Linked DNA regions of Luteolibacter sp. LG18. The main gene of each other region encodes a partner of the protein of the gene in region 2 in a complex. Links are inferred from orthologs where the notes say so. Each region holds a gene or a part of one and is shown on either strand. Other genes may lie near its edges. The genes, in order: trxA and trxB.

The links.
Region 1: the proteins of trxB (region 2) and trxA are in contact, whole or in part, in a crystal structure (PDB 1F6M), measured with the Escherichia coli proteins. The link is inferred for Luteolibacter sp. LG18 from one-to-one orthologs.

The regions. Positions count from the first base shown.
Region 1 is NZ_AP024600.1:2,034,751-2,049,832, reverse strand. What follows is about bases 6,016-8,785. They hold trxA (thioredoxin), read right to left. Parts: upstream 7,676-8,785; coding sequence 7,355-7,675; downstream 6,016-7,354. Other genes in these bases: llg_RS08530 (S8 family serine peptidase), read right to left, coding at 8,652-8,785; llg_RS08535 (hypothetical protein), read right to left, coding at 7,873-8,547; llg_RS08545 (VOC family protein), read right to left, coding at 6,662-7,027; llg_RS08550 (NTF2 fold immunity protein), read left to right, coding at 6,016-6,166. In the rest of the region: llg_RS08580 (SDR family NAD(P)-dependent oxidoreductase), read left to right, coding at 1-47; llg_RS08575 (DUF1287 domain-containing protein), read left to right, coding at 79-645; llg_RS08570 (VOC family protein), read left to right, coding at 786-1,160; llg_RS08565 (hypothetical protein), read left to right, coding at 1,219-3,051; llg_RS08560 (ferritin-like protein), read left to right, coding at 3,077-4,132; llg_RS08555 (metal-dependent hydrolase), read left to right, coding at 4,222-4,722; more of llg_RS08550, read left to right, coding at 4,778-6,015; more of llg_RS08530, read right to left, coding at 8,786-11,225; llg_RS08525 (DUF3592 domain-containing protein), read left to right, coding at 11,292-11,777; proS (proline--tRNA ligase), read left to right, coding at 11,899-13,416; llg_RS08515 (hypothetical protein), read left to right, coding at 13,443-13,772; llg_RS08510 (hypothetical protein), read left to right, coding at 14,546-15,082. UniProt on the Escherichia coli protein: Participates in various redox reactions through the reversible oxidation of its active center dithiol to a disulfide and catalyzes dithiol-disulfide exchange reactions.
Region 2 is NZ_AP024600.1:2,919,136-2,934,284, forward strand. What follows is about bases 7,226-10,062. They hold trxB (thioredoxin-disulfide reductase), read left to right. Parts: upstream 7,226-8,097; coding sequence 8,098-9,027; downstream 9,028-10,062. Other genes in these bases: llg_RS12045 (thioredoxin family protein), read left to right, coding at 7,226-8,023; llg_RS12055 (endonuclease/exonuclease/phosphatase family protein), read right to left, coding at 9,097-10,062. Outside these bases: protein translocase subunit SecD, read right to left, coding at 1-1,314; preprotein translocase subunit YajC, read right to left, coding at 1,369-1,701; tRNA guanosine(34) transglycosylase Tgt, read right to left, coding at 1,698-2,828; llg_RS12020 (GYF domain-containing protein), read left to right, coding at 2,983-3,474; llg_RS12025 (DUF4339 domain-containing protein), read left to right, coding at 3,488-4,060; llg_RS12030 (DUF2752 domain-containing protein), read left to right, coding at 4,065-4,520; llg_RS12035 (riboflavin synthase), read right to left, coding at 4,779-5,363; llg_RS12040 (putative Na+/H+ antiporter), read right to left, coding at 5,399-6,955; more of llg_RS12045, read left to right, coding at 7,061-7,225; more of llg_RS12055, read right to left, coding at 10,063-10,662; llg_RS12065 (oxidoreductase), read left to right, coding at 11,264-11,935; llg_RS12070 (DUF5009 domain-containing protein), read right to left, coding at 12,457-13,575; llg_RS12075 (PIG-L deacetylase family protein), read right to left, coding at 13,572-15,149.

The DNA.
Region 1 (15,082 bases), 890 kb from region 2 along the record:
GCGCGGCGGTGCGAGTGGACGGCGGGGTGTTGCTGGCGACGACTTGAAAAGCCGGAGCTGTCCGGGCGTAATGCCTTCATGCGCACCTTCCTCGCCTCCCTTCTCCTGCTGCTGCCGCTGCACGCGGAAACGCCCGGCCCGAAGCTGGTGGAGGCGGCGCGGAAGCAGGTGGGCGTCACCCTGACCTACGATCCCGCCTACGCGGTGCTCGGCTATCCCGGCGGCGACGTGCCGCGGGAACGCGGGGTGTGTACGGACGTGGTGGTGCGCGCATTCCGGGACGGGCTTTCGAACGATCTCCAGAAACTGGTCCACGAGGACATGAAGGCGAACTTCGGCTCCTACCCGAAGCAGTGGGGCCTTTCGAAGACCGACAAGAACATCGACCACCGCCGGGTGCCGAACCTCCAGACCTTCTTCAAGCGCCGCGGCCTGGTGCAGCCGGTGACGAAGGAGCCGGGCGATTACCAGCCAGGCGACCTGGTGACCTGCACGGTGCCGCCCAACCTGCCGCACATCATGATCGTGAGCGACAAGAAGACCGCCGACGGCCGCCCGCTGGTGATCCACAACATCGGACGCGGCGCGCAGGAGGAGGACGTGCTGTTCGTCTTCCCGCTCACCGGCCACTACCGGTGGAAATGAGACGCGTCTCATCAAGAGGGCCTTATGGCCGAAAAAAGGCATATCTAACAGGGTGTTTTTCGGCCACAAACACCAATCTTCATAGATAACACAAAAGATCATTGCGCGAGGTTGACGTGATTTCATAGCCCATGCGGCGGATGAATCACCCCGTGGCGATGTTCGAGATCATGGCGCTGGACCAGACGCGCCTGATCTCCTTCTACCAGGAGCTCTTCGGCTGGCATGTCGAATTGAGCCCGGAGGGGTTCGGCTACATCCATTTCCCGCCGTCGCCGCCCGCGGAACGCCCGATGCTGGGCGGGATCGGCAAGGCGAAGGCCGGGGTTCCCGGCTGGGAAAAGGGCACCGCACTCTACGTGCTGGTGGAAAACGTGGCGGACGCCCTGGCCCGCGCGGAGCGGCTCGGCGCCACCATCATCGTCCCGAGCAAGCCCGTGGACCACTACGTCTTCGGCATGTTCGAGGACCCGGAGAAGAACCTCCTCGGGCTGATCGAGCCGTTCAAGTCCTGACCCGCTTTCCCGGCAGTCCATCCGGATTTCCATTCATCCGCAACCCATCGCAACCACCATGAGTTATCTATCCAGCCGCCTGCGACTGCACTTCGCGGGCAAGTTCCAGGCCAGCGTTTCCACCGTGAACAACGATGTGAAACACTTCAACAACGCCACCTTCAAGCCCTCCTACCAAGAGCGCCAGGACGGGATCCACATGAACGGCTGGTGGAATCCGGACGGCGACGGCGTGTGGCGCCTGCTGGGCTGCGACATCACCGCCGCCTACAACGCGGACGGCACCGCTCCCGCCGCCAGCGACGAGATCTACAACTGCTCGATCGCGGATTCCGACGACAGCGCTCCGGCCAAGATCGTGGACCTCGATCCGGAGCAGCAGATGGTTTCCACCATCTTCGGACTCCAGGTCCGCATCGCCGATGGCCACGGCAACACGCTGATGCGCGGTTTCTTCGATCCCGGCCCGTTCACCGAGCTGTGGCTGAAGATCGTCGGAGGCGGCGGCGACCTCGCGATGGGCGCGATGTGGCAGTCGGTGGTGACCGCCACCGAGTGGGGCGACCTTTCGAACTCCCCTTTCCTCCAGGACCTGAAGGCCGCGGCCGACGCGAACACCGGGCTGCTGTCGATGAAGTTCAACGTCGACTGCTACTCGATGACCTGGCCGACCACCGAGGCTTCCGCGGAAACGCCTCCCGGCAGCCAGTTCTGCCGCGGCCGCATCGTCGGCACGCTGGGACCGGCCTCCGCCGCCGAGCCGAAACATTTCATCCTCGGCCGCCAGCTCATGGCCCCGGAAGCCGCCGCCCAGAACCTCAATCCCTCCATCAACTACTGCGCCGCGGTGGTCGATGAGACCGCTGGCGTGGTGCGGGTGGACCTCGGCAACGCGCTCCAGATCAATCCCGACGGCACCCAGGTGGACAACGGCACGCTCACGCTGTCGGTGATCCAGGACGACACGCCCGTCGAACTGGGCACGATCGCCTACACCCAGCCGGGCTGGTATCAGGCCACCGCCGGGGTGGTGGAAGTGCCGGTGACCGCCGCGCAGCTCGCGATCATCGGCAGCAACCCGCTGTCGCTGGTGCTGTCCGACTACCCGGACGCGCCAACCGCCGAGCCGGAGGGCGGCCTCTACGTCCGCGCGGACATGTTCGTGTTCCGCATGAGCCCGGGCGACACCCAGGCGGTGCCCTTCTACGCCACGGCCTACGGCCAGCCCTACACCAACCAGGAGATCACCTTCGATTACGACACCAACGGTCTCCAGGCCGGCCCCACCGATCCCGATGTGGGCACCCCGACCAGCGCGCTGACTTTCCCGGCCAGCATCACCACCGACGCGGTGGCCGGCACCGCCACGCTCACGCTGACCGCCGCCAACCCGGGCAACCCGCGCCACTACATCGACGGCCAGGTCTACGGCGTCGGCTACGGCCTCGCCGACCAGGGCCCGCTCTACCCGTCCAACATCTGGAACTTCGTCAGCGTGCTCGTGTTCGACACCTTCGTGCCGGATCACCCGATCACTTGGTACGGCAGCATGCAGCCGATCTTCCAGCAGTACGCCAACCTCTACCCGGTGATGGAGCGCTTCGTGGACCTCGGCGATTACGCCCAGGTGGTGAGCTACCGGCAGATGCTCCAGCTCGCCTTCAGCCTGCCGGAGAAGGACCCGAACGCCATGCCCGTGACCCGCGACCTCGCGCCCGCGAAACGGAAGGCCATCCTCGAGTGGCTCCAGAACCCGCTGGAAGGCACGCCGCCGCCCCAGGCCAAGACCCAGGTGCTGGCCGCCGCGCCGCCGGCCCACAGCGAGGCACTGAGCCACGGCGGCAAGGCCGCCGCCTTCTCCCGCCGCCTGTGGAGCAAACAACCCGCCTGATCCCGAACCTCTCATTTCACACCTTATGATCCTTCTCAAAGCCAACCTGGTCCGGAACCTCGCGACCGGCAGCAAGCAAGCCGTCCAGACCGCGCTCCAACAGGCCGTCCAGCTCGAGCACGCCACCATCCCGCCGTATCTCTACACCATGTACTCGCTCGGCCAGAGCGAGGAGAACGCCGTGGTGGCGGACATCATCGGCAGCATCGTGGCGGAGGAAATGCTGCACATGACGCTGGCGTGCAACGTCCTCAACGCCATCGGCGGCCACCCGGTGATCGACACCCCGGTGTTCACCCCGGACTACCCGGGCCCGCTGCCCGGCGGCGTGGAAAGCGGCCTGATCGTGAACCTCTCCCCGTTCACGCTGGACGTGGTGAAGAACGTCTTCATGGAAATCGAGGAGCCGCAGCACCCGAACGATTATCCGGAAACCGCAACGCTCTTCGCCGCGAACGGCGAGCAGGGCGTCACCATCGGCCAGTTCTACGATGAGATCAAAAAGCAGCTCATCGCCCTCGGCGAGGGCGCCTTCACCGGCGATCCCGCGCTCCAGGTGCAGCCGCCGTTTCCGGAAGGCAGCATCGTGACCGACCTCACCAGTGCGCTGGAAGCGATCGACATCATCATCGACCAGGGCGAAGGCACCGGCACCACCCCGCTGGCGGGCGAGGACGGCGAGCTGGCCCACTACTACAAGTTCGCCGAGATCTACTACGGCCACGCGCTGATCCCGAATCCGAACGCGAAGCCCACCGATCCGCCGGACCAGCAGTACTACTACGGCGGTGCCCCGATCACCTACAACGCCTCCGCGGTCGCCCAGATCCCGACCAACCCGAAGGCCGCGGACTATCCGAGCGGCTCGGCCCAGCGCCACGCGATGGACAACTTCAACTACACCTACACCAGTCTGCTGAAGGGCCTCCACGACCTCTTCAACGGCCAGCCGGAAACCTTCCGCCGCACGCTCGGCGCGATGATGTCACTGCGCCAGCAGGCGCTCGACATGATGGCTGGCACCAACCTGCCCGGCCCGATCGGACCGAGCTTCGAATACCAGCCGGTCAACCCGGGCTGATGCCGGTCCGCCACCCCGCCCATGCATGGTGGCGGGGTGGCGGCGGATCTTCTTTCCTCCTGCGGCAGGCGCGGTCTAATGGCCGCGTCATGATGGCAGGCTTCCATTCGATGATGCCGGTCACCGGCTGTCTCACCGCGGAGGTAATTTCGCTGCGGTTCCGGCACCAGCGGGTGTTTCCGGACTGGACGCTGCCGCTGGTGGCCCTGTTCGGCGTGCTGCCGGACATCTGCTCGCCGCACATCTCGCTGGAAGACCGCCACGGCAGCTTCTCCCACACGCTGCTGTTCCTCGCCGTGCTGGTGCCCGTGTGCGGGATGATCGTCCTCTGGTTCGAGAAGGGCATGCGCCTGCGTGTGGCGGTGGTGATGTGGCTCGCGGCGATGCTTCACCTCGCCGCGGACGCCGTGTCCGGCGGTATCGCCTGGCTGGCCCCGTGGAACGAGGAGCCGATCGGCGAATACTACCTCGAACCCTTCACCTGGCCGATCTACGACGCCGTCTTCATCCTCGCCGCCTGGCTGCTGTGGCGCTGGCGGCAACGGCTGGAATTACGGGCGTATGAGCGGGAGTTGAGAGGGGTGGAGTAATCCTCGCAGCGCATTTTCGCGCGACTTCCCAACCTTGCGTAGCTACCGATGTGGCATGATCGGTCGCCTTCTGGCTCTCATGGGTGTTTTACCGCTGGTGTCACTCGCGGCGAAGGATTTGAGCGCGTTGGTACCGGAGAAGCTAGCCATCCACAATGACGCTTGGATCACTGGTATCGCCCCCTATCGGAATGGAGTGATCTTTTGGGCAAGTGACGAAACAAAAGACGGGGTGACTACTTCCACAGGGGAAACCGTGAAGAACGAACTGTTGTTCACACATTTCGATTCCAACGCCCCGGTGCCACTCAGAGTCGAAGGTATCGACCACATTTGGTCTTATGAACGAATCAAGGATGGCCTGCTATTTTTCGGCATGCGGGCCAGCCATGTCGTGCTGCTCGTCGAGTCTCGCGATGGCACCCGGAAGTCGATACCGGTGCCAAAAGAGTGGCTGCCCGATCTGAGCAGCTGTTCGCTGGTCAGATCCGATCTCCCGGCGATGCGGATCGGGGACACGTTCTGGTGGTTCGAAAGGGAATGGCATCACTTCAAGTTTGAAGCGCCGATGCCTCCCGATATCCAGGATCGCCTTCGCCCATCCTGGATCATCTTCACCCATCTCTGCTTTCAGAGGCCCCTCCTCCACGCCTCGTGGTCGCTTGATGAAGGAGATTGCCAACTAGCCGCCATGGATCTCTCCGCCCGCAAGCCAGCTTGGAAGATGGTCACCGGGAGAGAGCCCGGTGATGATACCGGGATCGAGGACTCCGGTGGCGTTGCCATCCTGCTTCCCTTGGGGAAGGAGCTGTGGACAGCCAGCGGGACGGATCACATGGGCATGAATACGCGCGAGCTCTATCGGCGCGATGCCTCGGGCAAATGGCACACCGTGATTCGCGGGTTCGGAGACAGGAACGAGGGACCGGTATCGCTGCCGATCGCGAATACCCTCGAGAGCATCAACGCGGGCAGCGACCAACGCCTGCTGCTCATCACCAAGAGCGAGGTCTACCGATGGAACGATGGGAGGTTCGAGACCTTGCTATCGCTCCCGCAACGACCGGAGCCACATCCGTCCCTCCAGTTTCTCAAGACCGCAACCGTCAGCCAGCAGGGGGACTTGTTCGTCATGACACGGAGCTTCGGGATGCTCGCCTTCGGGGAGAGGGACAGCGAATGGCAGTTCAAACAGTTCCTGCCTCGGCCGTCATCCATTCCACGGCGGGTGACGAGCGAAATGGAAGCAATCGCCATCGCCCAAGAAGCTTGGAAGGCAGCTTACGGAGAAAAGACCATTGCCCACGAAAAGCCTTACAAGGCGGTACACGACGAAGGGGTTTGGCTGGTCACCAGCACTCCGCCCTCCGACGGCAGGCCCTCGGCCAAAGCCATCATCGGCGAATCGGATGGCCGGGTGTGGAGCTTGTCACACAGGAAGTAAGCCGACAGGGCACCGTGGCGATGTGGCGGGGGCAACGTCCCGGAGCAAGTATTCAGCTAGGCCCATCCACCGGTCCATCCGGAGGCCCAAAAGCCATCTCAGGTCGATCGAAGTCGAATGGATAGGGCGGCTCGATCTCCATAGGAATGGAAGCCTTTCTCAGGCTCCCGCTTTCGTTCCAGATCTCAAGCGCCGACCCTTCGACCACCCGAAGGCCGGCCTCGGCGACAAGGCGGCGCAATTCCACGATGCTGCCTGTGAACTTGCGGTTGAGAACGATCCATTGGGAGGGAGAAAGGTCACAGGTCGCTGGCACGCGGAGGATGTATCGGCCACCATCCCGTAGAATCGGCGGGAGATACGAGGTGACGGCCCCCCAGCCACAGGAGGCTGAATGGCAACGATGGACCAGCGACCCACCTTGGCGAATGCACTCAAGGGTGGAGCCGCATTCCGGGCATCCTTTGTTCTCCAGGTTCTGGTCCCGGGAGAAGCTCATCCCACGTACTGGGTGAGCATGATGATGTTGCCCTCGGGATCCACCACAGTGGCGAGGATGATCGGTTCACCCCCGCGTTGCTCCGGTGCCTGGATGGCCGTGGCTCCCGCGGCGAGCGCGTCCGCGTAGGCCTGGGCCACGTCCGCGTATTGGATCGAGAGCCCGGTCGGAACGCGCGAGCCATCGCCGCCGCCATGGAGTCCGAGAACCGCGTCCCCGAAACGAAGCTCCGACCAGTGCGGAGTGATGAAGCTCTCCTCGAAACCCATCACATCGCGGTAGAACGCGACCGCCCGCTCCATGTCGGCGGCCATGAGCACCATCTTGACCGCCTGGGGTTTCACCGTGGATGGGCTGTTCATGGTGGTTCCTAACTAACAGATCCGCGGGCACCCTCAAAGCTCCGTTGCGGAAGGAGTTGAGGCTTTAGCCGAGAAAGGTCTTCCGGGGGGCGGAGGCCTGAAGAGTTTGCTGGTTTGCAGTGTTCAGTTTTCAGGAAGAGGAAGAGATCGTTTCAGCGACAAGGAGCTCTTCCTTTTGCGATTTTTGCGCCTCTTTGCGGCTAAAATCTCTGGAGACTCCGCCCCCCCGGAAGACCTTCCTCGGCTAAAGCCTCAACTCCTCCAAAAACAAAACCGGCCTTCCCGTGAAGGAAGGCCGGTTTGGGAAAATCGGATCTGGCAGGCGGATCAGGCAAGCGCGAGCAGCTTCGACTTGAGCTGGTCCTTGGTGACGTTGGCGCCGACGATCTGGTCCTTCACCTCGCCGTTCTTGAAGAACAGGAGCAGCGGGATGGAGCGGACGCCGTACTTCACAGCGAGCTCGCGGGCGTCGTCGACGTTGACCTTGGCGACCTTGGCCTGGCCTTCCAGTTCAGCCGAGACCTGATCGATCACCGGACCGATCATTTTGCACGGGCCGCACCATTCGGCCCAGAAATCGACGAGCACGGGCTGGTCGGAATCGATGACTTCGGATTGGAAATTGGCTTCGGTAAGTTGGAGTGCCATGCGCGGAACTTGGATGCAGGGGGCCGAAACGTCAAGGGCCGCCCTGCGGATGGCAGGACAGCCCTTGGAAAACAAACGGCGGGAGATCCGGAGATCAGCCCAGCGGGAGAGCCCCGGCGGAGTAGGCGAGGAACGCGACGACGCCGGCGAGGATCAGGTTGAGAATGGGAAGGAACATGGTTTTTGGAAACTAGAGGTTACTCGGCGGCAGCGGAGGACGAGAAGAGCTGGCCCCACGAGCCGGCTTCCGGATTGTCTTCGGCGCTGATCCAGGTGTTGGCGATCATCAGTTGGAACGCGAGCACGGCGAGGGCGGCGATGAAGCCGACCACGGAGAGCGCGTTGGCGATGCCTTCGCCACCGGCGGAATCCTCTTCGTCATCGGCCTGCAGCGTGGCGGCCTGGCTGAAGGACGGGCGGGCGGCGGTGCCGAGCGGCTGGGTCGGAGCCTGGAGCTGCACGGTGGCCTTCGGCAGGGCGACGGTCGGTCCCGGAGCGGGAGCGGCGGAAGCACCACCGGCGGCGGGCGGCAGGGTCGGCGCGCCAGCAGGACGGAGAGGGATGGTCGGAGCCGGGCCCGGCGGGCGCGGGGCACCGCCCGGGGCGGTCGGGGCACCCGGCACGGTGGGAGCACCGGCGGGGCGGAGCGGAATGGTCGGGGCCGGAGCCGGCGGACGCGGGCCGCCACCGAGGCCACTGGGCACCGGCGGAGCGGTCGGCGAGGGCGGACGGACCACCGGAGCGCCGCCCGGAAGGGTGGCGGCAGGAGGAGCATCGGCCGCCTTGAGGGTCACGCGGACGGTTTCCTTCTTCAGAGGAACGCTCGACGTCTGCTTCGACGGAGCCGGCGGTTGGTTTTCATTCTCGCTCATTCAGACGCGGGTTTTGGGATTTGAGAAAGCTACTAAGACGAACCAGCGCGGAGCTGTCAAACCCCCATCACCGGGTTTTTCACCGGAAACGGACCACTGCCGGGTCACCAGCGCTCCTGGATCCAGTCCGCCGGGTAGGAGGAGCCGTCGGAAAGCACCTGTTCGCCCAGTTTCGCGCCCTTCGACATGATCACCAGCGAGCGCCCCGGCCCACCGGCGATCGAGGTCACGCGGTAGCCCTCCCGCAGTTTCCCGGCGATCCACAGGCCCGGCCACGGTCCCGGGCCCTCCATCACCTGATCGGTGTAGCCGGAATTCGCGGTGGCCACGAACAACCAGCCATCCTCGGCGTCCTCCGGGGTATCGTCCCCCGCCACGGCGGTGATCATCATGCCCTCCGCCCGGCGTTTCTGGATCCAATCGCGACGGCTGTCATTGAGGGGCGTGGGCAGGGTGTAGCGCTGGGGGCCGTAACCGGTCTGGTCGCCGAGGGCGAAAACCCACTGGTTTTTCCAGCCGCCGAAGGTGGTGATGCGCCAACCTTCGGTGAAGAGCTTCGCGAGCTGCTCCTGATCGAAGTCCATGCCCAGCACGCGCTGACCACCGGGCACGCCCTTGCTCATGACCACGTTCCAGCCATCCCCATCCCCGGCGATGGAGGTGACGCGGTAGCCCTGTTTCCAATAGGACTCGATCTGATCGGCCGGCCACTCGCCGGTGCCGAGGTGGCACTGTTCGGTGTAGGGCGCGCCCTTCGACATCACGACCCGCCAGGAATCGGCGAAACCGCCGGTGGTGGTGATGCGCCAGCCTTTTCCAATGGAAGGTTTCGGCACCGCGGGCGCGGGTGCCGGAGTGGGAGCCGGGTTCGGCGCGGCGGGTTTGGGCAAGGGATTGAGCTTCAGCGAGGCGAGCTTCGGTGCAGCGGCAGGCGGCGCGGTGATTTTCGGCCCGTCCTGGCCGGGGCGGCGATCGCGGGCGACCTCGGCGAGCAGCATCGCGCCGGTGGCACCAGCCCAGGTGGAGGCCATCCGCCGGGCGGCATCGGCATCCACCCAGCCGGAGGTGGCCACCTTGTCCGCCAGCCGCGGGTCCTTCCGCGCCGAGTATTCCAGGATCCGGCGCAGGTCCGCGGCGGCGAGTTTCGGGAAATCAGCACGAATGCCGGCGGCCACGCCCGCGACGACCGGAGCGGCCATCGAGGTGCCGCTCATCGGTGCCTCCAGCCCGCCGAGGATGGTCGAGCGGATCTGCTCGCCGGGTGCGGCGATCTGGACCGAGCGCACGCCGTAGTTGGTGAAGGACGAGGGTTTCCCCTGGTCATCGGTGGAGGCGACGGTGAGGACGTTCGGGAAGAAGCGGGAGAGATATTGCGGCGAGGGCAGGCCGGTGTCGTTGTCGAGGTGATCATTGCCCGCGGACACCACCACGAGCACGTCCGGGTTCTCGTAGAACGCGAGCGCGAAGGCGGCGGCGTCCGCGATGCTGAGCTCGAGCGGCAGTTCGGCGATGCGCTCGGCCACCTGGCCGGTGTAGGCGCGGTCAACGCTGGCCGGATCGGCCCCGTGGTCCTTGTAGATCTTCTTCAAGCGGGCGGCGGAACCGGCGAAAAACGACTTCGGGCGACACCAGCTCATGTTCGCGATGCCCGCGCCGCTGGCCCGGAGATAGTCCGAGGCGCGACGGCCCTTCGCGATCGCCTCGCCGCGGTAACGATCGAGCACGGCCAGGACAAAAGCCCCGTAGTCCGCGGATTCCTCCGCGAGGCCGGAGAGTGTGTCCTCATCGAACACCACCGAGACCTTCGGCGAAACCACCGCCCCGATGGTGGCGCAGGTGAGCTTCGCCTTGTCGCCGCTGTAGCGCTTGATGATGCCCGCCACGTGGGTGCCGTGGGAGGCGGCCATGAACATCTCGGCGTAGACGTGGTCGTTGAGCGCGATGTTCTGGCCGAGCAGGTTCTGGAGGCCGATCTGTTGGACCAGGGGGTTGTTGAAGCGGGTCCGGAGCTTCGTCTCCATCACCTTGTCGCCGCCTTGGGCCTTCAGGTAGTCGTTCAGCATCCCGATGAGGAAGCTCCGGTTCTCCGCGGAGTCGTCGAGCGAGAGCATCGGCGCGCGGACGGGCTGGTCGTTGTTGAGGTTCCAGCCGTAGACGTCGTCGACGAAGCCATTGCGGTCGTCGTCCACGCCGCGGCGGCCCTTCGACTCGGCGGAGTTCACCTGATAGGCCGCGGCGAGCGCCGGATGGGTGTAGTCGACGAAAGTGTCATTGACCAAGGCGAGGTGGGGAATCCGGGCCTTGCCGCCGGGACGGCCGTTCTGGCGGCAGAAGGCGTGGCAGCGCAGCAACAGGCTGAGAGGGCCGTAGGCGGGTGAAGAGGTATCGAGCCAATCGAACGCGGTTTTCCCGGCGGAATCGGTGAGCCGGGGATCGGCTCCGGCCCAGATCAGACGCTTCGCGCACTCGAAGGACCCGGCCTGCGCGGCCAGCATCAGGGGTGTGCGGCCCTGGGTATCGCGGACATCGGGCTTCGCCTCGGCGAGGGCGAGCACCAGCCGGGAGGCGTCCGATGCGCGGGCGGCCCCGAGCAGGGCATCGGAGGCCGGATCACCCTGGGCCAGGGAGGAAACGGCGAGCAGGAGCGTGGCGGCGAGCGAGGGGGATCTCGGAATCACCCGTGAAACCTAACGGGCCGCGCTCACGGCGGGCAATCCCATGTTTCGCGCGGGATATCATCCCGGATGAGTGACAGATTGCACGATCTCCGGCAGGATGAGGGCATGACCACGGCCACCCGCGCGCGGATTTTCAGTTGGCTCTGCTTCACCCTCGGCGGGGCCGCGCTGGTGGTCGGTGCCGGGTGGGGCAGCTCGAGCGCGCGGCTGGTCGCGGGAGCGACGACGGTGGACGGCCGGATCACCGGCTACCGGGAGATCGTGCAGGACCGCCGGAACCACACGGTGAAGCACCCGCTGGCGGAGTATGAGGTCGGCGGGAAGATCTATCAGGCGGAATCCCCGGCCCACACCGAGCCGCCGCGCTTCAAGACCGGCGACGCGGTGAAGATCCTGGTGCCGCCTGGCGATCCGGCGGGCGGGAAATTCGGCGGCTTCGTGGACCTGTGGCTGGGGCCGCTGGTGCTGGCGGTGCTGGGGACGATCCTGTGTGGAGTGGGCTGGTGGGGCCGGAGCCGCCGGATCGGCGGGGCCAGCCGGTCGGTTTTCTAGAAACCGGCGATCCAAGGACTCCGCCTCCCGGGAAGACCCTCCTCGGCTAAATGCCTCAACTCCTTCACCACGCAAATTTCGCGTGCATCCCCGGGGCGAACCGGCGAAAACCCCGTCGCCCATGTCCAACGACAAGACCGCCATCACCCCGACCCGTGCCCAGGACTTCCCCGAGTGGTACCAGCAGGTCGTCCGTGCCGCCGACCTGGCGGAAAATTCGGAAACCCGCGGCTGCATGGTGATCAAGCCGTGGGGCTACGGCATCTGGGAACTCATCCAGCAGCAGCTCGACCGCCGCTTCAAGGCCACCGGCCACCAGAACGCCTATTTCCCGCTGCTGATCCCGCTTTCCTACCTGGAAAAGGAAGCCGAGCACGCCGAGGGCTTCGCCACCGAGTGCGCCGTGGTCACGCACCACCGCCTGGAAGCGCAGAAGGACGAGGTGACCGGCAAGACCAAGATGATCCCGACCGGCGAGCTCGCCGAGCCGTACGTCATCCGCCCGACTTCCGAGACGATCATCGGCGCGGCCTTCGCCCGCTGGGTGCAGTCCTACCGCGACCTGCCGCTGCTCATCAACCAGTGGGCGAATGTGATGCGCTGGGAAATGCGTCCGCGCCTGTTCCTCCGCACCGCCGAGTTCCTCTGGCAGGAAGGCCACACCGCACACGAGACGCAGGAAGAAGCCATCGTCGAGACGCGGATGATCCACGGTCTCTACGAGGAATTCCTCCGCGACCACCTCGCGATCCCGGTGATCCCGGGCGAGAAGACCGAAAACGAGCGTTTCCCGGGTGCCGACATGACCCTCACCGTCGAGGCGATGGTGCAGGACCGCAAGGCGATCCAAGCCGGCACCTCGCACTACCTCGGCCAGAATTTCTCGAAGGCGCAGGACATTTCCTTCACCGGCCGCGATGGCGCGATCCAGCACGCCCACACCACCTCGTGGGGCGTGTCCACCCGCATGATCGGCACGCTGATCATGGCCCACGCGGACGACGACGGCCTGGTGCTGCCGCCGCGCGTGGCCACCCAGCAGATCGTGATCACGCCGGTGACGCCGAAGGAAGACACGCGCGAGGCGGTGCTCGCCTCCTGCCAGGCGCTGGCCAGCACGCTGCGGAACCAGACCTTCCACGGCGAGCCGCTGCGCGTCCACGTCGACACCCGCGACCTCAACGGCGGCGTGAAGAAGTGGGAGTGGATCAAGAAGGGCGTGCCGATCCGCATCGAGATCGGACCGCGCGACATCGAGACCCGCAAGGTCTGCCTCCAGCGCCGCGACCAGGCCGTGTCCGCGAAGGAATTCGCCGACAAGGAGGACTTCATCCAACGCGCCGCGGACATCCTGCAGGAGATCCACGACTCGTTGCTGGCGAAGGCCACCGCCTTCCGCGACGAGAACATCACCCCCTGCGATTCCATCGACACCTTCCACGCCCACTGGAGCCAGGAAAACCCGGGCTGGCTGATCACTCCCTGGGCCGCCTCGCCGGAGCAGGAAGACGAGCTTTCCGGCAAGCACAAGATCTCGATCCGCTGCCTGCCGCTCGACAAGCAGAACGAACCGGAAGCGCCCTGCGTGCTCACCGGCGTCCCGACCCGCGCCCGCGCGATCTGGGGCCGGAGCTATTGATGAGCCCACTCGAACGTTTCCGCGCCATGCTTCCCTCGCTCTTCGCGGGGGAAAGCATGGAGCCATACGCGGAGGATCTCGGTTTCATTTTCGAGTTCATCGCCCTGCGGCTGATGGACGCGCCTTCGCCGGATTCTTTCTTCGATGGAGCCGCGGAATTCCGTTGCAAGATTCGCAATCCCCGGAAGATCGAATTCACCGGCATCATGCATGTCACCAGCACGAAGACGTGCGATAGACCACCCTTGTTGGCGGTGGTCACGGACATGCACGCGAACGGCCGGGATTTCCGGCTGGATCTACAGATCGGAGAAAACCGGGCGCAAGTGGATCTCGACGACGCCCGGTTGGCGTAGCCCAGGGAGCAAGGACATTCCTGTCCTTGTGGGAATGCATACTTTCCGTTCGCCATGCGCTCTCACTTGAGCGGGCACATCCCTTCTACGGATCGGACCTTTTGTTCCCGGGGTCGAACTGGTAGGATCGTCACCCATGGCGGCGCTTCCAGACGATTGGATGAAGGCATGGCATTCCCCTCTCGGACGGGCCTTGCTGGCTGCCAGGGTCCTGGCATTCGTATGCGGACTGGTGGTTTTGCTCTGGTGGTGGCCTTGGCTGATGGCCACTCCGATCAGCGGAATCAAATCTTATGGTTCGCCAAGTCCTCCTCCGCCCCCGTGGGCTCTTTCGTTCGCCGTTTCCCACGGGCAGTTCCGCTATTTCCCGGACAGTATCCAAGACAGTCCCTGGAAGGCGGGAGCCGTGGGTGCCGTGCTGGTGGCGTTATGGTTCGTCGAGAGAAGACTGGTCTTCCACATCCGAAAGCTGCCTGATCCCGAAGCATGAAACCCACTCCGCGAATCATCGCACGGCTTGAGATGACGGCCGAGGGGAAAAGGCGGTCGGCACACTTACTCGAATTGACCAAACGTGGGCACCTTCCGAAAGGAGCGGAAGACCGGCAAGGCGTGGTTAGGACCAAGATTCGCCCTCTCGGGATCGCCCTCGACCAAACATCCCGGAGCATCTGGGCAGCTCTTCCCCGCCCACGCTCTCACGAGCGCGGCTACGACAGATGAGAGCCGCTTTGGGCTGACAGGCTCGCCGGGAGATGTTAGACCGCGCCGTCATGTCCACTCTCGACCCTTACGCCACCCCGCCCTCCCAGATCGCCACGCCGCCACCGCTCTCCAATGACCAGGTGACGAAGGCGCTCACGGGACTCCAATACCCGCTCCAGCTTTCCTTCAAGGTGCTCGCCCTGGCCAGCCAGGCGACCGTGACCGATGCCTCCGGCCGCACCGTGCTCTACACCAAGCAGAAGCTCTTCAAGTTCCGCGAGCACGTGGAGATCTTCACCGACAACACCCGCTCCACCCTGCTGGCCGAGATCAAGACCCGCAAGGTGATCGACTGGTCGGCCCGCTACATGTTCACCGATGCCGGAGGCGGCGAGATCGGCAGCGTCGGCCGCCGCGGCTGGCGCTCGATCTGGCGCGCGCACTACGAGAGCTTCAACCCCGGCGACGAGGTGCCGGATTTCTCGATCCGGGAGGAAAACCCCGGCGCGAAGGTGATGGACGCCCTGCTCGGCGAGATCCCGCTGCTGGGCCTGCTCACCGGCTACTTCTTCCACCCGAAGTACCTTTCGACCCGCAGCAACGGC
Region 2 (15,149 bases):
GCTGGCCAGCCAGAACAGGATGATGGCGGTGATGAGCGAGGTGACGTTGGCGTCGAGAATCGCGCTGAAGGCCTTGTCGTAGGCCGCGGAGATCGCGGTCTTCAGGGACTTGCCGGCGGCGAGTTCCTCGCGCAGGCGCTCGTTGATGAGCACGTTCGCGTCCACCGCCACACCGATGGTGAGGACCATACCGGCGATGCCGGGCAGGGAGAAGGTGAAGCCGAACATGGCCATGATGCCGAAGAGCATCACCGTGTTCAGGATCAGGCCGATGATGGCCACGATGCCCGCCACGCGGTAGTAGACCAGCACGAAGAGGAAGGTGAGGGCCAGGCCGAGGACGCCGGACCAGATGCCCTGCTTGACGATCTCGGCGCCGAGCAGCGGGGAAACGGAGCGCTCTTCCTCGACCTTCAGGCCGTTTTCGAGCGGGTTCATCAGGGCGTTGGCGAGGTCCTGGACTTCACCGGGCTTGTCGAGGCCGTCGATCTGGAACTGGCTGCCCAGCGGCACCGTTTTCACGGAGGGGGCGCTGATCACCTCGTTGTCGAGCACGATGGCGATGCGGTCCACGCCCGGCTGCATGTGCTCGGTGAGGGCGATCATCTTGTCGCCGCCCTTGGCGTTCAGGGTGATGGAAACGGCGTCGTGCTGCGTCGGGGAAGGGGTGGCGTGGGCCACATCCGGGCCGCCGAGGGCCACGCGGCGGCTCAGCAGGATCGGGGAGGTGAAGGTCTTGCCTTCGGAGTCCTTCAGCTTCTGCTGGAACACCTTGTAGCCCGGAGGGGCGACCTCGGTGTTCGCGGCGATGGCGCCGACGAGCTCGTTGCTGCGCGGGTGGACCTGGCGGAGCTCGAGGTGGGCCACGCGTTCCAGGGTCTCACGAATCTTCTTGGCCTCCTCGGGAGTCACGCCCGGCATCTGGACCAGGATCTTGTCCTCGCCCTGGGCGGCGATGAGCGGCTCGGAGGTGCCGGCACCGTTGAGGCGCTGCTCGATGACCTTGATGGCCTGCTCGACCTGGCTCTTGGTCACGGAGGTCTTTTCGCCGGTGGTCTCGTCCTCGTGCTGCTGGACGCGGAGGCTGTAGGAGGAGCCGCCGAGGATGTCGATGCCGCCCTTCAGGCGCTCCTTGAGCGGGAAGACGGACACCAGGCAGAGGGCGGTCACTCCGAGCAGGAGGACGGTGCCGACGTTGCGCTTGCGGCGTTCGATTTCAGTGGCGAAGTACCAGACGAACAACACCAGCAGGAGCAGGCCGATGATGAAGAGCGTCTGCGGATCCTCGTAGAACGGGATGGAGGCGGCGAGCATGGATGGAAGCATGGCGGATGGACGCGAAAGGAAATCTAAAGGGGGAAGGGGGCGTTACTTCTTGTCGCCGTCCTTCGGGAACACACGGCCGATGGCCTGCTTGTCGAATTCGACCATGGTGCCCTCGGCGATCTTCAGGACCACGGTGTGTTCCTTCACCGAGTGGACCAGGGCGTGGATGCCGGCGGTGGTGATGACCCGGGAGCCCGGCTGGAGGGAGGCGATGCGCGCCTGCTGCTCCTTCTTCTGCATCTGCTGGGGGCGGATCAGGAGGAAGTAGAACGCCACGACGATGAGCAATGGAGGGATCCAGTTCGCCCCCATGGGATTCTGTCCGGCGGGAGCGTCGGCGGCGAGGAACGAAACAAAAGCAGTCACAAGGGTCATGTCGGATCAGTCTGGGTGTAACGGCGGATAAAGGAGTCCTTGAATTCAAGGAAGTTCCCGGCGGCGATGGCCGCGCGGGCTCCTGCCACAAGGCGGAGGTAGAAATGCAGATTGTGGTAGGAAAGCAACCTCAAAGCCAGTATTTCCCCGGCCCGGAAGAGGTGCCGGAGATAGGCCCGGGAGAAGGCGGAGACATGGGGCGGGGAGGTTTCGCAGAGCGGGCGGTCGTCCCGCTCGTGGACCTTGTTCTTGATCTGGATCGGGCCGTCCAGGGTGAAGGCCATGCCGTGGCGGGCCACCCGGGTGGGCATCACGCAGTCGAACATGTCCACGCCGCGGGCGATCATTTCCAGGATCTGCGGGGGCGTTCCCAGGCCCATGGCGTAGCGCGGCTTGTCATGGGGGAGGAAGGGCACGGCGTTCTCGATGGCGCGGAACATTTCCTCCTCCGGCTCGCCGACGGAGACCCCGCCGACCGCGTAGCCGTCGAAGCCGATGTCGACCAGCTCGCGGGCGGATTGCTCGCGCAGGTCGGCGTAGATCGAGCCCTGGACGATGCCGAAGTGGCGCTGGAGGCCGTCGCCGGACCGCGGCTGGTGTTTTTCCGTCCAGGCCTTGCAGCGGCGGGCCCAGCGGGTGGTCATGGCCAGCGATTTCGCGGCGTAGTCCTTGTCGCAGGGGTAGGGCGGGCACTCGTCGAAGAGCATGGCGATGTCCGAGCCGAGCGCGGCCTGGATCTCCATGGAAAGCTCCGGGGTGAGGAGCATTTTCGAGCCGTCGAGGTGGTTGCTGAAGCGGACCCCCTCCTCGGTGATTTTCCGCAGTTTCGCCAGCGACCAGACCTGGAAGCCGCCGGAATCGGTGAGGATCGGCTTGTCCCAGGTGGTGAACTTGTGGAGCCCGCCGAAATCCCGGATCAGCTCATGGCCGGGGCGGAGCCAGAGGTGGTAGGTATTGCCCAGGATGATCTGGGCCCCGAGCTCCTCCACCTCCCGCGGGTGCAGGGTTTTCACGCTGCCCTGGGTGCCCACGGGCATGAAAATCGGGGTTTCCACCGTGCCGTGGGCGAGTTCCATCCGGCCGAGGCGGGCGGACGATTGGGGATCGGTGGCGAGGACGGAAAACATGCGCGGGGGCGCTGATTACCATGGGATCGCGAACTTCCAAGCCCAACTTGCCGTCCGGTGAAACCGGCGGACCCGGGAAAGGTGACGGATTTCTTACCCGTTTGGCGATGTTAGGGATTGGCCGGGGGCACGTGAACTGCTCACACTGGCCGCGATGGCGCAGTGGCACTACGGCGAAAACGGACAGCAGCACGGACCGGTCGATGACGACGGGATCCGCCAGGCGATTGCCTCCGGACAGGTCCATGCCCAGACGATGGTCTGGCGGGAGGGCATGCCGAACTGGCTGCCGCTCGCGCAGGTGCCGGAGTTGGCCTATCCGGCGGCTCCAATGGGCTACCAGCAGACGCCCTACCCCTACGCCATGCCCTACGGGGTGGTGCCGACCGCGCCGACCAGCGGCCTGGCGATCGCCAGCATGGTGTGCGGGATCGTGGGTTTTTGCATGTGCTGGCTGGCGGTGCTGGGCGGGATCCCCGCCGTGATCTGCGGCCACATGGCGCTCAGCCGGATCAATGAATCCGAGGTGCCCATGGGTGGGCGCGGCATGGCCATCGCCGGATTGATCCTCGGCTACATCGCGATCGGCCTGTCGGTGATCGGCCTCGCGTTCATCGGATTCTCCATCGCTTCCGGTACTCCCTGACTTTTCATCTCCCATGCAGTGGTATTATTCGAAAAACGGCACGCAGCTCGGTCCGATCGGCACCGAGGACATCAAGGCGAAACTCGGCTCCGGTGAAATCTCGGCCACCGACCTGGTGTGGAAGGAAGGCATGGCCGATTGGGTGCCCGCCGGCCAGGTGGGCGAGCTGCGCACCCTGATCGCCACCCCGAGCGCCGCGCCGCTGGGTGGGGCTCCGGTTTCCACGCCGGTGGCTCCGGCTTCGCCCTATGCTCCGCCGGTGGCCGCGACGGCAGCCCCCGGTGCCTATCCCATCGGTGCCGGTTGCCCGAAGGCCTCCACGGCCAAAACCCTTGGCATCTGCGGTCTCGTCTTCGCCCTTTGCTGCAGCATCGTCGGCGTGGTGCTTGGCATCCTCGCTGTGGTGAATGGTAACCAAGCCCAGCAGCAGATCGCACAGAATCCCGCCTGGGCGGCGGATCTGCCGAAGGCGAAAGCGGGTGTGACTATGGGGTGGATCGCCATCGGTCTTGGAGTGGTGTCCATGATCGTCAGCGTCGTGATCAACGTGGGTCGATTCGCGGTTCAGAGCAATCTCCAGCACTGAGGAGATGCCGGACCTCGTCCAGCCGGAGTCCACGCGCGCGTCGTCGGCGTGGACGGCCCGGCTGGGGTCGTTAATGGCTCCGGCGGGCTTGCTGGCGCTTTTGATCGGAATCGCCGTTTCAAAACCGTGGATTGCGGCCAATGCGCCCCAGTGCGTGTTCCACCGGTTGACCGGTTTGGAATGTCCGGGATGCGGTGGCACCCGGGCGTTTTTCGCGCTGTCCCGCGGCGATCTCAGCGCTTCGCTGCGCTACAATCCCTGGGCTTTGGTGCTTGTGGCCGGTCTCGGCATCTGGAGCGCCAAACGGGTGATCCGGGTGTTTGCTCCCTGGAGCCGCTGGGGAGAGCCCTTGGTGATGCGATCCTCCACCCTTTGGGCGATCCTTGTACTTTTGGTGGTCTTCGCTGTCCTGAGGAACCTGCCTTGGTGGCCGTTCACGTTGCTGGCTCCACCGGCGTGAGCGGAGGGGGAGCTTGGGTTCAGCCCTGAAAGGGCGTCATGCGATAGCCCGGGGCAACGCCCCGGTGTTAGACGTGAAGGGGGGGGCGAGCCCTGAAAGGGCGGGATGACGAGGGGGATGCGGCTTCTTGCCCCGACATTCCGCCCTTTCAGGGCTCGGCCCTCTGGGCATTCGGGTCCCAGGGCGATGCCCTGGGCTATCGCATGACGCCCTTTCAGGGCTGGCTTGAATGGCGATTCACCCCGGTATTGCCCCGGATCAGCGCTTCACCAGCCGCTCGACGTATTTCGCCAGCAGGTCGGCCTCGAGATTGACGCGCTGGCCGGCTACGCAGGCGTGGAGGTGGGTGTGGGCGTGGGTGTGCGGGGTGATCCAGAACACGGCGCTGGATTCCTTAAGCTCGGCGATCGTGAGCGAGATGCCGTCGATGCAGGCCGAGCCCTTGTCGATGCACAGGCGGTGGATTTCCGGTGGCAGGGCAACCTCGAAACGGTGGTCCTGGCCGTGCGGTTCCAGGGCGATGATGGTGCCGGTGGCGTCGACGTGGCCCTGCACGAAATGGCCGCCGAAGCGGGAGGTGGCGAGCATGGCGCGTTCGAGGTTGACCTCCGAACCGGCCTTGAGATCGCCCAGCGAGGTGACCTTGAGCGTTTGCATCAGCACGTCGAAGACGGTGCCTTCCGGCAGCAGCTCGGCGACGGTGAGGCAGCAGCCGTTGATGGCTACGGAATCGCCGAGGGCGAGTTCGGCTTGGAACGGGATGCGGACGAGCAGCCGGGCCTGGTCGCCGCGGGATTCGAGCGAGACGACGGTGCCGGTGGATTCAACGAGGCCGGTGAACATGGTGGGAAGAAAGCACTAAATTCTAAATCCAAAATTCAAAACGGACGATGGGCTGCCGGTGGCGGATTTTCGGGTGCGTGGGCGCTTTTGTCGGGGATGAGCATGAAGCACATCGCGACGATGATCGTGGGCAGCAGCGCGGCGGCGAGGAGCTTGAGCGGCGAGACGCCGTCGCCGAAATAGCGGGCCAGCAGGGCTTGGCCAGCCGGGTTGGGGGCATTGGCAATGACCGTGAGGCCGCCGCCGGTCACAGCTCCGGCGAGCACGGCGTATTTCAGGGCCGGGGTCAGTCCATCCACCTGGCTGGCCAGGAAGGTGATGGCGGCGTTGTCGTTGAAGGAGGTCAGGATCGTGGAGCCCGCGAACAGCGGCCACTCGGTGAGGCTGGCGATGATCGGCTGGAGCCACCAGCCCTGGAGCCCGCCGTGGACCACCAGCCCGCCGAGGAAGAATCCGACGAGGATGGGGCCCTTCAGCGAGATCGGGTTCTGGTGGTGCTGGGTGGCCTTGGTGAAGGCCAGGAAGAACAGGAAACCGCCGATGAACAGCGGCGGGTAGTGGGCGAACACCACCGTCGCCAGCATGAACAGCAGGTGGGTGAGGGTCACGAAGAACGGTACCGGATTGTCGCGCTGGGTCCAGTCCGCGATGCCATCGCCATCCAGGTCCGGGACCTGTGCGGCCATGGCTTTCAGGTCCTTCCGGAAAAACGCGAAGTAGGCGGCGGTGGAGAGCAGGATCGCCAGCACCGCCTTGTCGCCGTAGTGGACCAGCATGTGGCCGGTGGTGAGGTTCCATTTCTGGGCGACCATCAGCACCGGCGGCGCGGCGAAGTTCGTGAGCACGCCGCCTACCGAGATGTTCACGAACAGCAGGCCGAGCGTGCCGTAGGCGAAGACCGGCCGCGGTTTCAGCCGGTAGAACTTCCGGCCCAGCAGGATCGCGGCGATCGTCATCGCGCCCGGCTCGGTGATGAAGGAGCCGAGGATCGGCGCGATGACGAGGATCGAGAGCCACCAGGCGGCGGGTGATTCCTTGCCGAAGCGGGCGAAGAACCGCAGGCAGCCCTCCGCGAACCGCAGCACCGGCCGGGTGGAGGCCAGTGTCATGATGATCACCACGAACAGCGGCTCGGTGAAGTTCACCCCCATCATGTAGCCGGTCACGGCGGCGGGGCCGTGCATCGCGGCCATCGCTCCCAGCAGCACCAGCACCCAGATGCCGAAGATCGCCTCCACCTCGCCGAGGAAATGGAGCATCGTGCCCTTGAAGGACACCCGCTTCAGGTGGTCGGGGTCGCCCTTCACCTTCTCGTCGTGCTCATGCTGGACGCGGTGGGCGTATTTCGTGATCGGGACGGCGACGAAGGTGTGGAGGATCGCCAGCACGAAAATCACGGTGGCCACCACCAGGAACGGCTCCTCGTGGGCGCGGAAGGCGATCCGTTCCCCGATGCTGGTGAGGCCGCGGGCGGTTTCCAGGGTGGGAAACGCCTCCGCTTTCTCCAGGAAGGCGGGTTTCGCGGCCTCCGCCCCGGCCGCCGGCAGCGCGAGGGAGCCGGTCAGGAGCAGGAATCGGTGGAGCAGCCGCATGGCCGGATTAAACGCGCGGCATCCTGCCCGGGCAAGGGCAACCGGCCTGGTGAGCCTCCGCACTTGGAGCTTGGAAGACGCCGCGGCGCTTGCACACTGCCCGGCATGATTCCATGGCTCCGGCTGTCCGTCCTGCTGCTCCTGTTCCTGCCTTCCTGTGCCCGCGTGGGCTCCCTGGTGAAGGGGAAAAAGGGCCCCGATAAGTCGGAGAAGCCGTTCGGGCCGAGCGGCATCCCGCCGGAGCTGCGCGGGGCTCCGGCCACCACCACCGTCACCGGTGGCACGCCGGTGGTCGCGGGTGGCAATGTCGTTGCCGGGCCGGTGGGCCACACCTCCGGCATCACTCCGCCGGACCAGATCCTGTGGACCGATGCCGACCACCCGGAGAAGGGCATCCCCGAGCTGGCCACGCTGATGTCCGCGCCCAAACGAGGGTTGTGGGAGGACAATGAGACCTTCGCCCGCCAACTGGCCGTGCGCGAGGGCAAGCCGCTGCTGATCTGGTTCACCGATTCCCAGCACAGCCCGGGGTGCAAGCAGCTCTCGGCGGAGCTGTTCGACAACAAGAACTTCGAGAGCTGGGCGAAGGAGAAGTTCGTCCGTCTGCGGGTCGACGGTTATCCGCGGGTGAAGGACCCGGGAATGTCCATGGACGATGCCGCCGACAAGGAGGCCCGGAACCGCGAATACGCCGCGGAAATGAAGAAGCGCTACAAGGTGCTCGGTTACCCGACCCTGCTCGTCCTTTCGTGCAGCGGCGACGTGATCGGCCGCTACAAGGGCTACAAGGGCGGGGACGGCGACTACACCTGGGGCCTGCTCAAACAGGGCGAGGGTCTGGCGGCGAAATCCTGCAAGGACTGGCGCGACGGCCTGATGAAGAAGGGCTACCGCGAATGGCAGGACCGAAGCGGGAACAAGGTATTCGCGAAGCTGGCCTCCTATTCGAAGGGGACGCTGGTGTTCGTGGAGCCGGATGGCCGCCGCTCGAAGACCAGCGAGACCCGGCTTTCCGACAACGACCGGGACTGGATCAAACAGCAGAAGGCCCTGCGCGGGATCGAGTAGGCGCGGCTCCGGCACTCGTCGCTTGCCAGCGGGGCGTTCCCGGTGGAATCTCCGCCGCTCCCGTCCCAAGCTTTATGGAAAATGTCATCATCATCGGCACCGGATGCGCCGGTTACACCGCCGCGATCTACACCGCCCGCGCGAACCTGAACCCGCTCCTGCTCTCCGGCACCCAGCCCGGCGGCCAGCTCACGACCACCACCGAGGTGGAGAATTTCCCCGGTTTCCCGGAAGGGATCCAGGGCCCCGAGCTGATGATGAAGATGCAGCAGCAGGCCGAGAAATTCGGCGCGCGCATGGCCTGGGCCACCGTGAACTCCATCGAGCGCCGCGCCGACGGCACCTTCAAGCTGAACTGCGGTTCCGAGACCTTCGAAACCAAGACGATCATCGTCGCCACCGGTGCCGCCCCGCGCCACCTCGGCCTGCCGAATGAGAAGACCCTGATCGGCCACGGCCTGACGTCCTGCGCCACCTGCGACGGTGCCTTCTACCGCGATGTGCCGGTGGCCGTGATCGGCGGCGGCGACAGCGCGGCGGAAGAGGCCACCTTCCTCACCCGTTTCGCCAGCAAGGTCTATCTGATCCACCGCCGCGACGAGCTCCGCGCCTCGAAAATCATGGCGGAGCGCGCGCTCGCCAATCCGAAGATCGAGCCGGTCTGGAACTCCACCGTCACCGAATACCTCACCGACGAAGCCGGCGAGGTCCGCGCCGTGACGCTCAAGAACCTCGTCGATGGCGGCGAGAGCGAGCTGGAAGTGAAGTGCGTGTTCGTCGCCATCGGCCATGTGCCGAACAGCGCGTTCCTCGGCGACCTCGTCGACAAGGACGAGAACGGCTACATCCTCCAGGTCGGCGGCAAGACCGAGACCAAGACCCCGGGCCTCTTCGCCGCGGGCGACGTGGCGGACCACTACTACCGCCAGGCGATCACCGCCGCCGGCCAGGGCTGCGCCGCCGCGCTGGAAGCCGAGCGCTACCTCGCCGACCAGGAAGGTTGAGCTGCCTGTCAGTCTTTTGCGAAAAACCCGCGCCGGACTCCGGCGCGGGTTTTCTGTTTCAGGGGGCGTTTACGGGTTGAACTGGAAGGTCACCAGAATCGAGGCGTGGTCGCTCGGCCAGGTGTTGTCGCGGGTGGCCGTGATGGAATCGCCGTAGACATAGCCGCTGTGCTCGACCGGGGTGGTGAACGTCTGCGCCGCCACGGGCGTGACGCCGGTGCCCTTGTGGAAGACGAAGTCGATGCGGTCCTGCGGTTCGTTCGTGCTGCTGTAGAGCGGGGACCAGGTGATGAAGGGCTGGGTGACCGGGTTCGGGGAAACCTGTCGCACGGAGTCGGTCATCCCCGCGTCGGTGACCGCCTTGGTTGCGGGCCACACCACCACCTTGCCGTAATGGGCGGAGGCGTTCGCCGCAGTCCAATCGAGGTGGGAGGGGCAGTTGAAGTCGCCGGTCAGAAACACCGGCGTGGTGTTGGCCGCCGTGAGGTAGCTGGAGATGCCGGACAGGATGGCGGCGATCTGTTCGTCGCGCTGGGACTTGAGTTCCTCGGTCAGCACGCTGGCGTTGGTGGAGCCGGCCAGCTTCGCGGCATAGGGGCCGTAGTAGAGGTAGTCGAGGTGGGTGTTGACCAGCACCACCTCGCGCAGCGGCGAGGTGCAGATCCGGATGCGCACGCCCTTCGCCACGCCCGCGGTGAAGGTGTCGACGATCGGGTAGCGGCTGGCGATGCCGGAGTCCCCCGCGCCGGTGGGGCTGTAAAACCAGCCGAGCTGGTTGGCGATGGTCTGCACCTGATAGGCGTTCGAGCCGCTGACGTTGTCCACGGTTTCCTGGGTGCCGATGATGTCGGCGCCGGAGAGGATCACGGAATCGAGGCCCTTGTTCTGGCCGTCGTTCATCTGCCCCCAGCCGTGGAAGAGGTTGTAGGACATCACCTTGATCTGGGAGACTTGCTCCTGGCCGGTGGCGAAGACCGGGAGGGTGAGTGTGGCGTTGGTCGAGTTCCCCAGCAGGTCGGTGGCTTTCACCACGAAGTTGTTGGTGCCACTGTCGCCGGCGGACGGGGTGCCGGTCAGGTCGCCGGAGGAGGACACCGAGAGCCACGCCGGACCGGAGACCTTGGAGAAGGTGAGGGAATCGCCCGCGTCCGGATCATAGGCGTAGGCGCTGATGCGGCCGGTGTAGGCCGTGGCCTGCACCGCGTGGCGCAGGGAGAAGGGGGACGCCAGCCACACCGGCGGCGTGGGGCCGCCGACCGGGGTGACGCTGAAGGTGGCGGGGCCGGCGAGGATGCTGTAGCCGTTGTTGGCGAGGAACCAGGCCTTGTAGTTGCCGGGCGGGAGGTTCGCCGCGTTCGGGAAGGTGACCGATCCGCTCTTCAGGTTTCCGGACGGCGTCTGGGTGCCGTTGGTGTAGAGCCACGTCAGGTAGGTGCCGGTCGAGGGAGTGGTGACGGTGGAGGGGAAGATGCCGATCCAGTCGTTGCTGTTGCCCGGACCTCCGCTGAAGGAGGCCACGATCGGCGTGTTGGCCGGGTAGCTGGATTGGTTGAGGGTGATGCTCTTCGGCGCGGCCGTGGCGACGCCCGACAATGTTAGAACGCAGCTCGCTGCGAGGATCAGGGTTTTTATCATGGCTCCTTAGCGGAACCCGGAACACTCACGTGGGACAACGGGCATATTCGTCATGGAGGTGGCAATATCGTCATCATTCCCGTGGCCCTCATCGGTATCTGTTAGATCGGATGGACGGGTGGGAGGAACGTCCTTCCCCGGAAGAGCGGGCGGTGGCGTGTTTTGCAAATGGTTTGGCGTCATCGGCGATTTCGGGGAAATGCCTCCGATGCCAAGGTGGTTCCGTCACACCACTCTCATGAACGCAACCACCCGCAAGCCCGTCGCCCTCGTCACCGGAGCATCGTCCGGCATGGGGAAGATCATTGCCAGCCGCCTCATTGAGAAAGGCTACCATGTCATTGCCGCTGCCCGCCGCACGGAGCAGATGGCCGGTCTCGAACGGCTCGGAGCCACCATTGTCCACATGGACCTATCGAAGGAGGAGAGCATCGAAACCGCGGTGACGGAGATCCTGGCCTCGTTTGGCTCCGTTGATGTCCTCGTGAACAACGCCGGTTTCGGTCTCCAGCCGAGTTCGTTTTTCCGCGCCTTCAACGAATGGACCGGGCAGACTCCGGAGCAGGTCCGGAATCCCACGGCCGGATAATCACCTCATCCCATGAACCCGTCCGACATCATCGAACCCACCGCCCGCAGGATCGTCATCGCGGGGGCGAGCGGACTCGTCGGCGGGCATCTGCTCGCCGGGCTTCTCGCCGATCCCACGGTGGTGGAGATCCACCTCCTTGCCCGTCGCGAGATTCCTCTCCGTCATGACAAGATCCGCCTGCATGTGGTGGACTTCCGTGACCTGCCCGAGCTCCCGCCGGTGGATGAAGCCTATCTCGCCCTCGGTACGACCATCAAGGTGGCGGGCAGCCGGGACGCCTTCCGCGCGGTCGATCTGGAGGCGAACCTGGCGGTCGCGAAGGCCGCGTTCGAGACGGGCGCCCGCAGGATCGGCCTGGTGAGTGCCATGGGTGCCGACAAGGAATCCTCCGTGTTCTACAACCGCGTGAAAGGCGAGTTGGAGGTCGCGCTGCGCGATCTTCCCACCGATGCCACCGTGATTGTCCGCCCGTCGCTTCTGCTCGGCGACCGCAAGCGGCTGGACCAGCCGCCCCGTCTTGGGGAAGCGCTGGCCACGCTGGTCATGAAGCCCCTCGGGTTCCTATTGCCCCGTGACTACCGCCCGGTGGAGGCCGGGAAGGTCGCCCGTGCCCTGCTGGCGGAGGTGCCGCGTGCCATGGGATGGCGGGTGATGGGTTCGGGGGAGCTGCAGGGCTATTGAACGGAGCGCATGGGGATCGGTTCCATCCACGTCCTTGATGAGGGGACGCCGCTCGCGTCCCTGCCGGGACGCCTTCAGATGGCGTGTTCTCGATCCGGTGGTTTCACCCTGATCTTTATACACATCTGGCGCGTGTCTGCGGAGTAGCGGAAGTGGTGACACTTCCGGTTGGGCAATTCCGCGCTGACCTTCCGACGCCATGACTCTCGATCTTCCCCGGGGAGAATTTTGGATCCCGAAGGGATCGCAGCTCCGGTAGCCGGTGGTTGAGGAGCCTTGGCGACGACACCACCGGACCGCCCGGATCAGGAAATGCACCCCGAAGGGCGTGCCAGCCATGCACCCCGGCTCCGCGGGTGGAATGGAAAATGGAATTCCGCTGGCCTCCGAACTCGGCTGCGATCCCCTTCGGGATCGAATGACCCTTTCGGCCCCACCGGAGGTGTCGTCGCCAAGGCTCCTCAACCTCCGGCTACTTGGGCTGTCATCCCCTTCGGGGATACCGAGCAAGGATCAGGGTTTCACACCCGCAGGAAGATCTTCCGGCGATAGAGGAAATAGAGGACCATCCATTCCAGCAGCAGCACGCCGCAGGCGAGGACCACCGGGGCCGCGTCGCCGCAGGCGGTGGCGAGACGGCCGAAGAGGAGCTTGGCGGGCTGGCTGAAATCGAAGAACCGCGTGAGCAGGTAGATCGTCAGGGCGTTCATGCCGATCATCCGCAGCGGCAGGGTCCAGCGCTGGAGTTTCGCCACGTCGATCACCGCGAAGAACAGCGCGAACACCATCAGCGAGATGCCGGTGGCGAGCAGGTCGAAGGTCGGCGTCCACAGTGCCTTGATCGGCGGATAGCCCGCGTGCCAGCACAGCCAGCCCGCGGCGGCGACGGCGGCTCCTGTTAGAAACACCATCCCCGCCGCCCGCCAGGTGCATGCGTCCGGTTTCCGCAGGAACGATCCGAGCACGGAGCCGGAAAGCGTGAGCGTGGTGGCGGAGAAGATGCATAGCAGGCCCTCGGGATCGAAGGTCTTGCCGTTGAGTTTGCCGGGGACGAGCAGCCGGTCCAGCCAGGCGTTGATCGCGCCGGTCTTGCTGAGATCACCCGCGCCGAATTCGGGCACGGGCACCAGCAGTTGGAGGATGGTGACGATGCCGAGGATCGCGGCGATGCAGGCGAGTCGACCCTTCGTGCCGCGCACCATGAGGTTGACGGTGGCGGCGGCTCCCCACGCCAGACCGATCTGGCCGAGCACGCTCAGCAGCCGCGGCGGCCCGGGTTGGTCGGAAAGCAGTCCGTTGTAGAGCATGCCGAGAATCACCAGCACCAGCGTGCGGACGGCGATCTTTCCGGCGAGCCGGGCCTTCGAGTCGCCGCGGGCGAGCCGCGATTCGAACGAGAACGGGATCGCCACCCCGGACAGGAACATGAACAGCGGGAAGATCAGGTCGTAGGCGTGCAGGCCTTCCCAGGAGACGTGCGAGAGTTGGTCGGCCCAGCTTTCCAGCCACGGGGTCTTCTGCCACGCGGCGAGCTGGCGGACGAGAACGTTGGCTCCGATGATCCAGAGCATGTCGAAGCCGCGCAAGGCATCGAGCGAGAGCAGGCGCGGCGGTTTCGGGTCGGAAAGCGTGTCGGTCATTCGAGGAGGGTGACTAAACGGTAGAAGCAGCGGGGAGTTTGCGCGGGGAAGGGAACTTCCTTCCAGGAGCCATCGGCATCGCCCTGCCAGGCCGGGGTCCAGATGGCGAGATCGGTGGAAGACTCCAGCCGGTAGCGGCGGTGGAGCCCGGCATAGCCGGTGCCGGCGGCGGGGCGGGTGGGGAACTTCACCGTGCGGGCGGCGAGGTCCACGGCCAGGGCGGGCGCGTCCGCGGTCTCCGGAGCGGTGCCGGTGATGTATTCCGTGAGAGCGTCTGCGCCGTCGCGATCGAGATCCGCGTGCGGGGCCAGGGTGCCGGTGAGAGGCGAGTGGAGTTTTTCCCAATCGTCCGGCAAGCCGTTTTCATCGAGGTCCAGGTTGAGGTTCTCCAGGAAATCGCGCTTCGCCCAGCCGGTGTAGATGGTGCCGTTCACGGTGAAGGCCGGGGCCACGGTATCGGTGCCGACCTTGGAGGAATGGAGTCCCCACAGCTCCGAAGGGTGCGCGTCCCAGGTGCTCTGGACCTCGCCGGTGAGATAGGCGGTGGAGACATCCGGCTTGCTCTGGGTGACGTGGAAATCGAGGCCGGTGTTCGTGACCTGGCGGGGTGTGAGGCCGGCGAGCTCCGGGAAGGCGGTTTCCCAATGATCGTGGAACAGGCGGTTCTGCGGCCACTCGTGGAGGTAGAGCTTCTTCACCTGCCACGGCGGCAGCCCTTCCAAATCGGTGGCGGGGTCCGCGGCCAGCGTGTAGGCGTCGATGGTGGCGAGCGCGGTGGCGATGTGGTTCTGGTGGCCGTATTCGCCGGCGGTGCTGTGGGTCACCACGATCTCGGGCCGGTAACGGCGGATGGCGGTGGCGACGAAACGCGCGGCCTTCACGCGGCCCTCGGCGATGCCGATGCCATCGACCACGCCATCCGCCCACACGTCCCACGTTTCATTCACGGTGGAGGTGGGCTTGTCCCGGAAGCGGCCGAAGATTGGCTGGCAGCGCTGGCCATAGGCCCAGAGGGCATTGCGGAGCTCCGCCTCGCGGACGGGCGGGGCCAGCGAGTTGTCGCCGCTGGTCATGCTCAGGGAAACGACGGGCAGCTTCTTGACCTGGGTGTAGTAGGGGTAGGTGCCGCCGAAGAAGATGCCCTCGTCATCCGGATGGGCGTTGATCACCAGCATCGCGGCCTTGGCGGGGCGGGGTTGCCAGGCCTTGCCGGATTCGTTCGCGCGCGGGTTGCTGCCGAGGCGGTATTCCTCGCTGTTGGGCAGGCCGTCGTGGTCGGGATCGCCGTCCGGGCCGTTGTCTGGGTTCAATGATCCGTTGTCGCCGTAATCGAGGCCATAGAGGCCTTCCCATTGGTCGGGCAGGCCATCGTGGTCGGCGTCCGCGTTCGGGTCGGTGACCAGCACGGCGGTGATGAGCGTGCCCTTGTTCGAGGTGCCGGTGGCGGGGACGATGGAGACGCCGTTTTGGAATTTCAGCGTGCCAGCGGCGGCGGTGATCGTCGCGCCGCTGGCGTAGCTTGAAAACGTCGCCGCGCTGGTGACGGCGTTGCCGCTGTCCTCGAGCCAGAGCTG